Regions from separate parts of the Peribacillus sp. TH27 genome, predicted to be linked through region 1. Evidence: a T-box and tRNA genes for the amino acid it is inferred to sense, from the RefSeq annotation. Region 1 holds a T-box; the other regions hold tRNA genes.
What was found. The T-box of region 1 lies ahead of thrS (threonine--tRNA ligase). A T-box ahead of a tRNA ligase gene usually reads a tRNA of that ligase, here a tRNA-Thr.

Region 1 (3,248 bases):
ATCGGAGCCATTTTGATACTCGGGCTGTTAATTCCATATACGAGTCCAAGTTTATTAGGTGGGGATGTAGAAAATATTTCTGTAAGCCCTTTCACTCTCGTTTTTGAACGGGCAGGATTTGCTTTCGCTGCTTCTGTCATGAATGCTGTTGTTTTGACATCATTACTTTCTGCAGGGAACTCGGGGCTTTATGCATCAACTCGGATGTTATGGTCGATGGCAAAAGATAATCAGGCTCCAAAGTTTCTAGCTAAAGTTAACAGAAGGGGAATCCCGATGAATGCCTTGATTCTCACGGCAATAATTGGAGGACTAGCTTTTTTAACATCTGTTTTTGGGGATCATGTGTTTACATGGCTATTAAATGCTTCAGGATTAACGGGATTTATCGCTTGGATTGGAATTGCCGTAAGCCATTATCGTTTTAGACGTGCGTACGTAGCACAGGGCGGTGACTTAAATGAGTTAAAATACAAAGCAAAATGGTTCCCATTCGGTCCGATTCTTTCATTTTTTCTATGTATAGTTGTCATTGCAGGGCAGAATTACGAGGCGTTTCTAAGCGGCAGTATTGACTGGTATGGGGTCGCAGTCTCCTATATTGGTTTACCAATTTTTTTAGCGATATGGTTAGGGTACAAGGTTTTTCATAAGACAAAGGTAATTTCATTGAAAGATTGTCATTTTGAGAAATCAGCATAGGAAACGTAAACTGAATTTCAAAGTCAGTATCGTAACGAGCATTGTGAATGTTATCATTCATGATGCTTTTTTATCGTTGTTGCACTTATCGTTTTATTCGTCGTTGCCATTACTTATTAATTAAGAAATTGCTTACGATTTCTAACAAAAAGAATAGTAATCAATTAGATATTGAAAACAGATTTGATAGAGTTGAAGATGAATTGAATTCGATGAATAAAGGGAAGTAATGATTAATTAAAATAGGAAGAAAAATGGTTTGATAATCTTTTAAAATACACATAGTATAAAATCTTTTATTTCTATTGTACGAATGCCAGTTTTTTGCGCAGGAAGTCGCTTTTTATAATTTTTTTGATAAAAGAATAATAAGATGTTGTCACTTATGGAAATTTATTGTAATATATATAACAATATAATGACCTAATGAATTTAAAAAAGCCATGATAAGGACATGAATTATTTTTACGGTTTTCAGAGAGGGAAGGGTAGCTGTGAACTTCCTGGCTTAGGGAAATGATTTACCGCCTTTGAGCTATATCAGTGAACGATAGTAACTGATATCGTCTAAGCTACGTTACAGCTCCAGAGCCATAAGTTGTATCTTACTTATGGGAAATTGGGTGGAACCACGAGTAAAACGCACTCGTCCCTTGTATAGGGATGAGTGCGTTTTTTTTATATGAAATTGTTGCCATGATAAGGACATGAATCATTTTTACGGTCTTCAGAGAGGGAAGGGTAGCTGTGAACTTCTTGGCTTAGGGAAATGATTTACCGCCTTTGAGCTATATCAGTGAACGATAGTAACTGATATCGTCTAAGCTACGTTACAGCTCCAGAGCCATGAGTAATCTTACTCATGGGAAATTGGGTGGAATCACGGGTATAACGCACTCGTCCCTTGTATAGGGATGGGTGCGTTTTTTTTATATAAAATTATTGCCATGATAAGGACATGAATCATTTTTACGGTCTTCAGAGAGGGAAGGGTAGCTGTGAACTTCCTGGCTTAGGGAAATGATTTACCGCCTTTGAGCTATATCAGTGAACGATAGTAACTGATATCGTCTAAGCTACGTTACAGCTCCAGAGCCATAAGTTGTATCTTACTTATGGGAAATTGGGTGGAACCACGAGTAAAACGCACTCGTCCCTTGTATAGGGATGAGTGTGTTTTTTTTATTACTAAAAAGGGGTGTATGTATTATGAGTGGAGATATGATTATGATTCAATTCCCGGATGGGAAACAAAAAGGGTATCTGAAAGGGATCACAGTGGAAAGTGTGGCAGAGTCCATCAGTTCCAGTTTAAGGAAAATGGCAGTTGTAGGGAAACTGGATAAACAACTGGTGGATCTGAGTTTCAAGCTGGATAAAGATGCCGAACTAGCGATTTTAACTCTTGATTCGGATGAAGGATTACATGTTTTACGTCATACATCAGCGCATGTTATGGCACAAGCAGTGAAGAGAATTTACGGTAATGTAAAATTAGGGATAGGACCAGTCATTGAAGACGGATTTTACTATGATTTTAAGCTGGATCATCCTTTGACTTCTGATGATTTACTGGCCATTGAAAAAGAGATGGAAAATATCATAAGTGAAAATTTGGAAATCAAAAGAGTCGAAGTTTCTTATGAAGAGGCAGAAAAGTTATTTGAGAGTAATGGGGAATCATTCAAGTTAGAAATAGTAAAGAACATCCCTAAAGATGAAAAACTGAGTCTATATAAACAAGGGGAATTTATCGATCTTTGCAGGGGGCCGCACCTTCCATCCACATCATTTGTAAAATCGTTCAAGTTAACTCATGTATCTGGAGCCTATTGGAGAGGGGACAGTCAAAATGAAGTTCTTCAACGGGTGTATGGCGTGGCTTTCAGCAAGAAAAAGGATTTACAGGGTCATTTGAAATTCTTAGAGGAAGCAGCCAAACGCAATCATCGTAAATTAGGGAAGCAGTTGGAGTTATTCATGTTTTCAGAGGAAGCCCCAGGAATGCCGTTTTATTTACCGAAAGGACAAATCATGCGAAATGAATTGGAAAAATTCTCGAGGGAGCTTCAGACTAGCGCTGATTACGACGAAGTTCGAACTCCTTTTATGATGAATCAACGGTTATGGGAACAATCGGGTCACTGGGATCATTACCATGAAAATATGTACTTTTCAGAAGTCGATCATACAAAATTTGCAATGAAGCCAATGAACTGTCCTGGTCATATGCTTATTTATAAAAACCATCTTTATTCATACAGAGATTTACCCATTCGTATGGCTGAGTTCGGTCAAGTTCACCGTCATGAGTATAGTGGCGCATTAAATGGAATGCTTCGGGTCCGTACATTTTGTCAGGATGATGCCCATATATTTGTTCGGGAGGATCAAATCGAAAGTGAAATTATACAAGTGTTTAATATGATTGACGAAGTCTATCGTACTTTTGGATTCGAGTATTCTGTGGAACTTTCGACTCGTCCAGAAGATTCATTAGGTGATGACTACCTTTGGGAAACTTCTGAATTAGCATTAAAAAATGT
Region 2 (3,248 bases), 1.9 Mb from region 1:
CAACGGATAAAAGCTACCCCGGGGATAACAGGCTTATCTCCCCCAAGAGTCCACATCGACGGGGAGGTTTGGCACCTCGATGTCGGCTCATCGCATCCTGGGGCTGTAGTCGGTCCCAAGGGTTGGGCTGTTCGCCCATTAAAGCGGTACGCGAGCTGGGTTCAGAACGTCGTGAGACAGTTCGGTCCCTATCCGTCGCGGGCGCAGGAAATTTGAGAGGAGCTGTCCTTAGTACGAGAGGACCGGGATGGACGCACCGCTGGTGTACCAGTTGTCTTGCCAAAGGCATAGCTGGGTAGCTACGTGCGGACGGGATAAGTGCTGAAAGCATCTAAGCATGAAGCCCCCCTCGAGATGAGATTTCCCATAGCGCAAGCTAGTAAGATCCCTGAAAGATGATCAGGTTGATAGGTCAGAGGTGGAAGCGTGGCGACATGTGGAGCTGACTGATACTAATAGATCGAGGACTTAACCACGCTTTAAAAAATGAAATACCTTCTTATTATCTAGTTTTGAAGGAATGAAAATTTCTTCTTGCATTTTCTCAAAAAGACGTTATAATAATATATGTCTTGAAAAAATGTTAATAATGTTTGGTGACGATAGCGAAGAGGTCACACCCGTTCCCATTCCGAACACGGCAGTTAAGCTCTTCAGCGCCGATGGTAGTTGGGGGTTTCCCCCTGTGAGAGTAGGACGTCGCCAAGCTTATATCGTTCCGCAGTAGCTCAGTGGTAGAGCATTCGGCTGTTAACCGAACGGTCGTAGGTTCGAGTCCTACCTGCGGAGCCATTATTGGAGAGCTGTCCGAGTGGCCGAAGGAGCACGATTGGAAATCGTGTAGACGGGTAACCCTGTCTCAAGGGTTCAAATCCCTTGCTCTCCGCCATTTACAACTGGCCCGTTGGTCAAGCGGTTAAGACACCGCCCTTTCACGGCGGTAACACGGGTTCGAATCCCGTACGGGTCACCATTCCGAAAACATATGGAGGATTAGCTCAGCTGGGAGAGCATCTGCCTTACAAGCAGAGGGTCGGCGGTTCGATCCCGTCATCCTCCACCATTTTTTAAAAAGCAACAAGTTGTTTCTATATATCAGATATAATGAAACTGTTAACACGAAAACTTGATGCAATAGCAGCATTATTAACGTCGCGGGGTGGAGCAGTCCGGTAGCTCGTCGGGCTCATAACCCGAAGGTCGCAGGTTCAAATCCTGTCCCCGCAATCTATGGTCCCGTGGTGTAGCGGTTAACATGCCTGCCTGTCACGCAGGAGATCGCGGGTTCGATTCCCGTCGGGACCGCCATTTTTATTGTTTGGCTCAGTAGCTCAGTCGGTAGAGCAAAGGACTGAAAATCCTTGTGTCGGCGGTTCGATTCCGTCCTGAGCCACCATTGTAGTGCCGGTGTAGCTCAACTGGTAGAGCAACTGACTTGTAATCAGTAGGTTGGGGGTTCAAGTCCTCTTGCCGGCACCAGTAACATCCATATGCGGAGGGGTAGCGAAGTGGCTAAACGCGGCGGACTGTAAATCCGCTCCTTCGGGTTCGGCAGTTCGAATCTGCCCCCCTCCACCATTTTATTTATAGGGGTATAGTTTAAAGGTAGAACAGAGGTCTCCAAAACCTCCAGTGTGGGTTCGAGTCCTACTACCCCTGCCAATTTTAATTTTATAATGGCGATTGTGGCGAAGTGGTTAACGCACCTGATTGTGGTTCAGGCATTCGTGGGTTCGATTCCCATCAGTCGCCCCATTTTTTAATAAATGATGGTATAATAAGTATAACGTTAATGGGCTATAGCCAAGCGGTAAGGCAACGGATTTTGATTCCGTCATGCGAAGGTTCGATCCCTTCTAGCCCAGCCATTCGCGAAAGTAGTTCAGTGGTAGAATACAACCTTGCCAAGGTTGGGGTCGCGGGTTCGAATCCCGTCTTTCGCTCCAAAAACGTTGGCGGCATAGCCAAGCGGTAAGGCAGAGGTCTGCAAAACCTTTACCACCGGTTCGATTCCGGTTGCCGCCTCCAACAAAAATGCCGGTGTGGCGGAATTGGCAGACGCGCACGACTCAAAATCGTGTTCCTCTGGAGTGCCGGTTCGACCCCGGCCACCGGTATCACCAATAGCGAAGAAAAGCTATTACTTCAAGCTTCACACTTAATTGTGTGAAGCTTTTTTGTGTTTATCACGCACTACAGAATATGTACAAATATTGTGCGGGGTAGTGTGCGATGAGTAAAGGAGGAAATTTACTATAGGAAGATGAATTAAGAATTGTTACAAAAACTACTTACGTTAAATCTGATGAATTGGAGTTTAAATTATTCTTTGAAGACTGCCAATTAAGGAATCTTTGTCCTCATACTTTGAAATATTATCGAGAACAATTTAATGCGATTAAACGACCATTGGTAACAATGACAGAAAAGGATATTAAATTGCTGATATTAAATACCGTGAAGTTCGTCATTTACCGCGTTCTGGTGGTAAAATACAGTTGTAGTATTATGGGAAGAGAGGGGAAAATTTGAATAATATCGGTGAAGATTTTAAATTACGTGTTCATAGCAATCGTTGGGGCCATTATGACAATTACACTCTTATAAAAAAAGAAAATGGATGGACTGTTATTACTATGAAAATTCATGGTGACGAAGGCGATAAACACGGCAGTCCTGCTATTGAAAAAGCATTTGACAGAGAATCAATTTCATATCCAAACGATTTAGGATATTTCTTATCAGATATTTGGGATGCTTCAGAAACCAAAACTAAAGAAGAAGTTCAAAAATATTTCGATGAATTAGGAGAATGGATTTCTACCACTGAGAAAACGAAGCCTAATTTCGGAGCATTGCATTTATAAGTAAACAAAAAAGATGTGTCCAAATCGGGCACATTTTTTTTAGTATTCAACATTTTCTTCAATAATCGGATTTCCTTCTGCGTCAAGCAGCTCTGGTTCGTAGAGATCATAATTGAATGTTTTCTGTTCCTCTAAATATTTTATTTTTTGGTATTCTTCTTTACTCATGCCCTCCCAAATATTTGGCCTGTGTTCGACATGCCCTATCTTGTAATACTTAATATCTACTTCTGGCTCTGTGAAAGCTTTGTTGAAAAGTATAATTCCGAAAGTGAATATCATGAGTATGATGGTCAAAATGGAGCCAGCTATTTTGATTTTGTTTAGAAATTTTTTCAATGGTGGGGTTATTCCTTTCTGTGTTCGGTAATTTCAGAACTG
Region 3 (3,248 bases), 470 kb from region 1:
CGTCCAAGCAGTTAGGCCGGAAACGAGGCAAATCCCGTTTCCATTAAGGCGGAGCTGTGATGGCGAGGGAAATATAGTACCGAAGTTCCTGATTCCACAGCCGCCAAGAAAAGCCTCTAGTGAGATGTAAGGTGCCCGTACCGCAAACCGACACAGGTAGGCGAGGAGAGAATCCTAAGGTGTGCGAGAGAACTCTCGTTAAGGAACTCGGCAAAATGACCCCGTAACTTCGGGAGAAGGGGTGCTTTTTAGGGTGAATAGCCCGGAAAAGCCGCAGTGAATAGGCCCAGGCGACTGTTTAGCAAAAACACAGGTCTCTGCGAAGCCGCAAGGCGAAGTATAGGGGCTGACACCTGCCCGGTGCTGGAAGGTTAAGGGGAGAGGTTAGCGCAAGCGAAGCTTTGAACCGAAGCCCCAGTAAACGGCGGCCGTAACTATAACGGTCCTAAGGTAGCGAAATTCCTTGTCGGGTAAGTTCCGACCCGCACGAAAGGTGTAACGATCTGGGCACTGTCTCAACGAGAGACTCGGTGAAATTATAGTACCTGTGAAGATGCAGGTTACCCGCGACAGGACGGAAAGACCCCGTGGAGCTTTACTGCAGCCTGATATTGAATTTTGGTACAGCTTGTACAGGATAGGTAGGAGCCTGAGAAGCCGGAGCGCTAGCTTCGGTGGAGGCGTTGGTGGGATACTACCCTGGCTGTATTGAAATTCTAACCCGCGCCCCTTATCGGGGTGGGAGACAGTGTCAGGTGGGCAGTTTGACTGGGGCGGTCGCCTCCTAAAGAGTAACGGAGGCGCCCAAAGGTTCCCTCAGAATGGTTGGAAATCATTCGTAGAGTGTAAAGGCACAAGGGAGCTTGACTGCGAGACCTACAAGTCGAGCAGGGACGAAAGTCGGGCTTAGTGATCCGGTGGTTCCGCATGGAAGGGCCATCGCTCAACGGATAAAAGCTACCCCGGGGATAACAGGCTTATCTCCCCCAAGAGTCCACATCGACGGGGAGGTTTGGCACCTCGATGTCGGCTCATCGCATCCTGGGGCTGTAGTCGGTCCCAAGGGTTGGGCTGTTCGCCCATTAAAGCGGTACGCGAGCTGGGTTCAGAACGTCGTGAGACAGTTCGGTCCCTATCCGTCGCGGGCGCAGGAAATTTGAGAGGAGCTGTCCTTAGTACGAGAGGACCGGGATGGACGCACCGCTGGTGTACCAGTTGTCTTGCCAAAGGCATAGCTGGGTAGCTACGTGCGGACGGGATAAGTGCTGAAAGCATCTAAGCATGAAGCCCCCCTCGAGATGAGATTTCCCATAGCGCAAGCTAGTAAGATCCCTGAAAGATGATCAGGTTGATAGGTCAGAGGTGGAAGCGTGGCGACATGTGGAGCTGACTGATACTAATAGATCGAGGACTTAACCACGCTTTAAAAAATGAAATACCTTCTTATTATCTAGTTTTGAAGGAATGAAAATTTCTTCTTGCATTTTTTCAAAAAGACGTTATAATAATAAATGTCTTAAAAAAATGTTAACATTGTTTGGTGGCGATAGCGAAGAGGTCACACCCGTTCCCATTCCGAACACGGCAGTTAAGCTCTTCAGCGCCGATGGTAGTTGGGGGTTTCCCCCTGTGAGAGTAGGACGCCGCCAAGCAGTTACACATATGGAGGATTAGCTCAGCTGGGAGAGCATCTGCCTTACAAGCAGAGGGTCGGCGGTTCGATCCCGTCATCCTCCACCATTTTTACACCTGCCGGTGTAGCTCAACTGGTAGAGCAACTGACTTGTAATCAGTAGGTTGGGGGTTCAAGTCCTCTTGCCGGCACCATCTTTTATTATTAAACGTACGAGCCATTAGCTCAGTTGGTAGAGCATCTGACTTTTAATCAGAGGGTCGAAGGTTCGAATCCTTCATGGCTCACCATTATATTATGCGGGTGTGGCGGAATTGGCAGACGCACCAGACTTAGGATCTGGCGCCGCAAGGCGTGGGGGTTCAAGTCCCTTCACCCGCATCTTTCATGCGGAAGTAGTTCAGTGGTAGAATACAACCTTGCCAAGGTTGGGGTCGCGGGTTCGAATCCCGTCTTCCGCTCCACTTTTCGTATGTGCCGGGGTGGCGGAACTGGCAGACGCACAGGACTTAAAATCCTGCGGTAGGTGACTACCGTACCGGTTCGATTCCGGTCCTCGGCACCATCTTAATATGCGCCCGTAGCTCAATTGGATAGAGCATCTGACTACGAATCAGAAGGTTGTAGGTTCGACTCCCGCCGGGCGCACCATGTTTTTTGCGGGAAGTAGCTCAGCTTGGTAGAGCACTTGGTTTGGGACCAAGGGGTCGCAGGTTCGAATCCTGTCTTCCCGACCACGTGATTTCTAATGAATGGGGCCTTAGCTCAGCTGGGAGAGCGCCTGCCTTGCACGCAGGAGGTCAGCGGTTCGATCCCGCTAGGCTCCACCATTTTTCATCAAAACTTATATTATATTGGCGGTGTAGCTCAGCTGGCTAGAGCGTACGGTTCATACCCGTGAGGTCGGGGGTTCGATCCCCTCCGCCGCTACCAATAAATATAAGGACCTTTAGCTCAGCTGGTTAGAGCAGACGGCTCATAACCGTCCGGTCGTAGGTTCGAGTCCTACAAGGTCCACCATGTAATTTTTTTAGCCACGGAGGTATACCCAAGTTCGGCTGAAGGGATCGGTCTTGAAAACCGACAGGGGAGTCAAATCCCGCGGGGGTTCGAATCCCTCTACCTCCTCCATTTCTTTAAAAGCAGCAAGTTGTTTTGAAACAACCTTTACATAGAGGAAGCGGAAGAAACAATTTACACGAAAACTTGATGCGAGATCGTTTCATTATTACCGTCGCGGGGTGGAGCAGTCCGGTAGCTCGTCGGGCTCATAACCCGAAGGTCGCAGGTTCAAATCCTGTCCCCGCAATTATTAGGTCCCGTGGTGTAGCGGTTAACATGCCTGCCTGTCACGCAGGAGATCGCGGGTTCGATTCCCGTCGGGACCGCCATTATAAAATTTAATACAAATGTGGCTCAGTAGCTCAGTCGGTAGAGCAAAGGACTGAAAATCCTTGTGTCGGCGGTTCGATTCCGTCCTGAGCCACCATTATTTCAAAAATTACGGCGATTGTGGCGAAGTGGTTAACGCACCTGATTGTGGTTCAGGCATTCGTGGGTTCGATTCCCATCAGTCGCCCCATTTCGCGGGTGTAGTTTAGTGGTAAAACCTCAG

Region 2: it encodes a tRNA-Thr, which carries the amino acid that the T-box ahead of thrS (threonine--tRNA ligase) is inferred to sense. The anticodon was not compared.
Region 3: it encodes a tRNA-Thr, which carries the amino acid that the T-box ahead of thrS (threonine--tRNA ligase) is inferred to sense. The anticodon was not compared.

What each region holds. Positions count from the first base shown of each region.
Region 1 is NZ_JAEKEV010000002.1:4,257,327-4,260,574, forward strand. Features, by position in the region: gene JFU24_RS21875 (amino acid permease) at 1-702, shown strand, start outside; T-box leader at 1,137-1,359, shown strand; T-box leader at 1,390-1,610, shown strand; T-box leader at 1,641-1,863, shown strand; gene thrS (threonine--tRNA ligase) at 1,924-3,248, shown strand, end outside.
Region 2 is NZ_JAEKEV010000002.1:2,312,251-2,315,498, reverse strand. Features, by position in the region: rRNA gene JFU24_RS12685 (23S ribosomal RNA) at 1-476, shown strand, start outside; rRNA gene rrf (5S ribosomal RNA) at 593-708, shown strand; tRNA gene JFU24_RS12675 (tRNA-Asn) at 718-792, shown strand; tRNA gene JFU24_RS12670 (tRNA-Ser) at 798-889, shown strand; tRNA gene JFU24_RS12665 (tRNA-Glu) at 899-973, shown strand; tRNA gene JFU24_RS12660 (tRNA-Val) at 988-1,063, shown strand; tRNA gene JFU24_RS12655 (tRNA-Met) at 1,154-1,227, shown strand; tRNA gene JFU24_RS12650 (tRNA-Asp) at 1,233-1,308, shown strand; tRNA gene JFU24_RS12645 (tRNA-Phe) at 1,321-1,396, shown strand; tRNA gene JFU24_RS12640 (tRNA-Thr) at 1,404-1,479, shown strand; tRNA gene JFU24_RS12635 (tRNA-Tyr) at 1,495-1,578, shown strand; tRNA gene JFU24_RS12630 (tRNA-Trp) at 1,589-1,662, shown strand; tRNA gene JFU24_RS12625 (tRNA-His) at 1,680-1,755, shown strand; tRNA gene JFU24_RS12620 (tRNA-Gln) at 1,794-1,868, shown strand; tRNA gene JFU24_RS12615 (tRNA-Gly) at 1,872-1,946, shown strand; tRNA gene JFU24_RS12610 (tRNA-Cys) at 1,955-2,028, shown strand; tRNA gene JFU24_RS12605 (tRNA-Leu) at 2,037-2,117, shown strand; gene JFU24_RS12600 (hypothetical protein) at 2,529-2,867, shown strand; gene JFU24_RS12595 (hypothetical protein) at 2,907-3,206, opposite strand.
Region 3 is NZ_JAEKEV010000002.1:3,782,771-3,786,018, forward strand. Features, by position in the region: rRNA gene JFU24_RS19565 (23S ribosomal RNA) at 1-1,420, shown strand, start outside; rRNA gene rrf (5S ribosomal RNA) at 1,537-1,652, shown strand; tRNA gene JFU24_RS19575 (tRNA-Val) at 1,665-1,740, shown strand; tRNA gene JFU24_RS19580 (tRNA-Thr) at 1,752-1,827, shown strand; tRNA gene JFU24_RS19585 (tRNA-Lys) at 1,848-1,923, shown strand; tRNA gene JFU24_RS19590 (tRNA-Leu) at 1,933-2,014, shown strand; tRNA gene JFU24_RS19595 (tRNA-Gly) at 2,023-2,097, shown strand; tRNA gene JFU24_RS19600 (tRNA-Leu) at 2,110-2,198, shown strand; tRNA gene JFU24_RS19605 (tRNA-Arg) at 2,208-2,284, shown strand; tRNA gene JFU24_RS19610 (tRNA-Pro) at 2,294-2,370, shown strand; tRNA gene JFU24_RS19615 (tRNA-Ala) at 2,388-2,463, shown strand; tRNA gene JFU24_RS19620 (tRNA-Met) at 2,490-2,566, shown strand; tRNA gene JFU24_RS19625 (tRNA-Ile) at 2,577-2,653, shown strand; tRNA gene JFU24_RS19630 (tRNA-Ser) at 2,672-2,764, shown strand; tRNA gene JFU24_RS19635 (tRNA-Met) at 2,869-2,942, shown strand; tRNA gene JFU24_RS19640 (tRNA-Asp) at 2,949-3,024, shown strand; tRNA gene JFU24_RS19645 (tRNA-Phe) at 3,047-3,122, shown strand; tRNA gene JFU24_RS19650 (tRNA-His) at 3,140-3,215, shown strand; tRNA gene JFU24_RS19655 (tRNA-Gly) at 3,220-3,248, shown strand, end outside.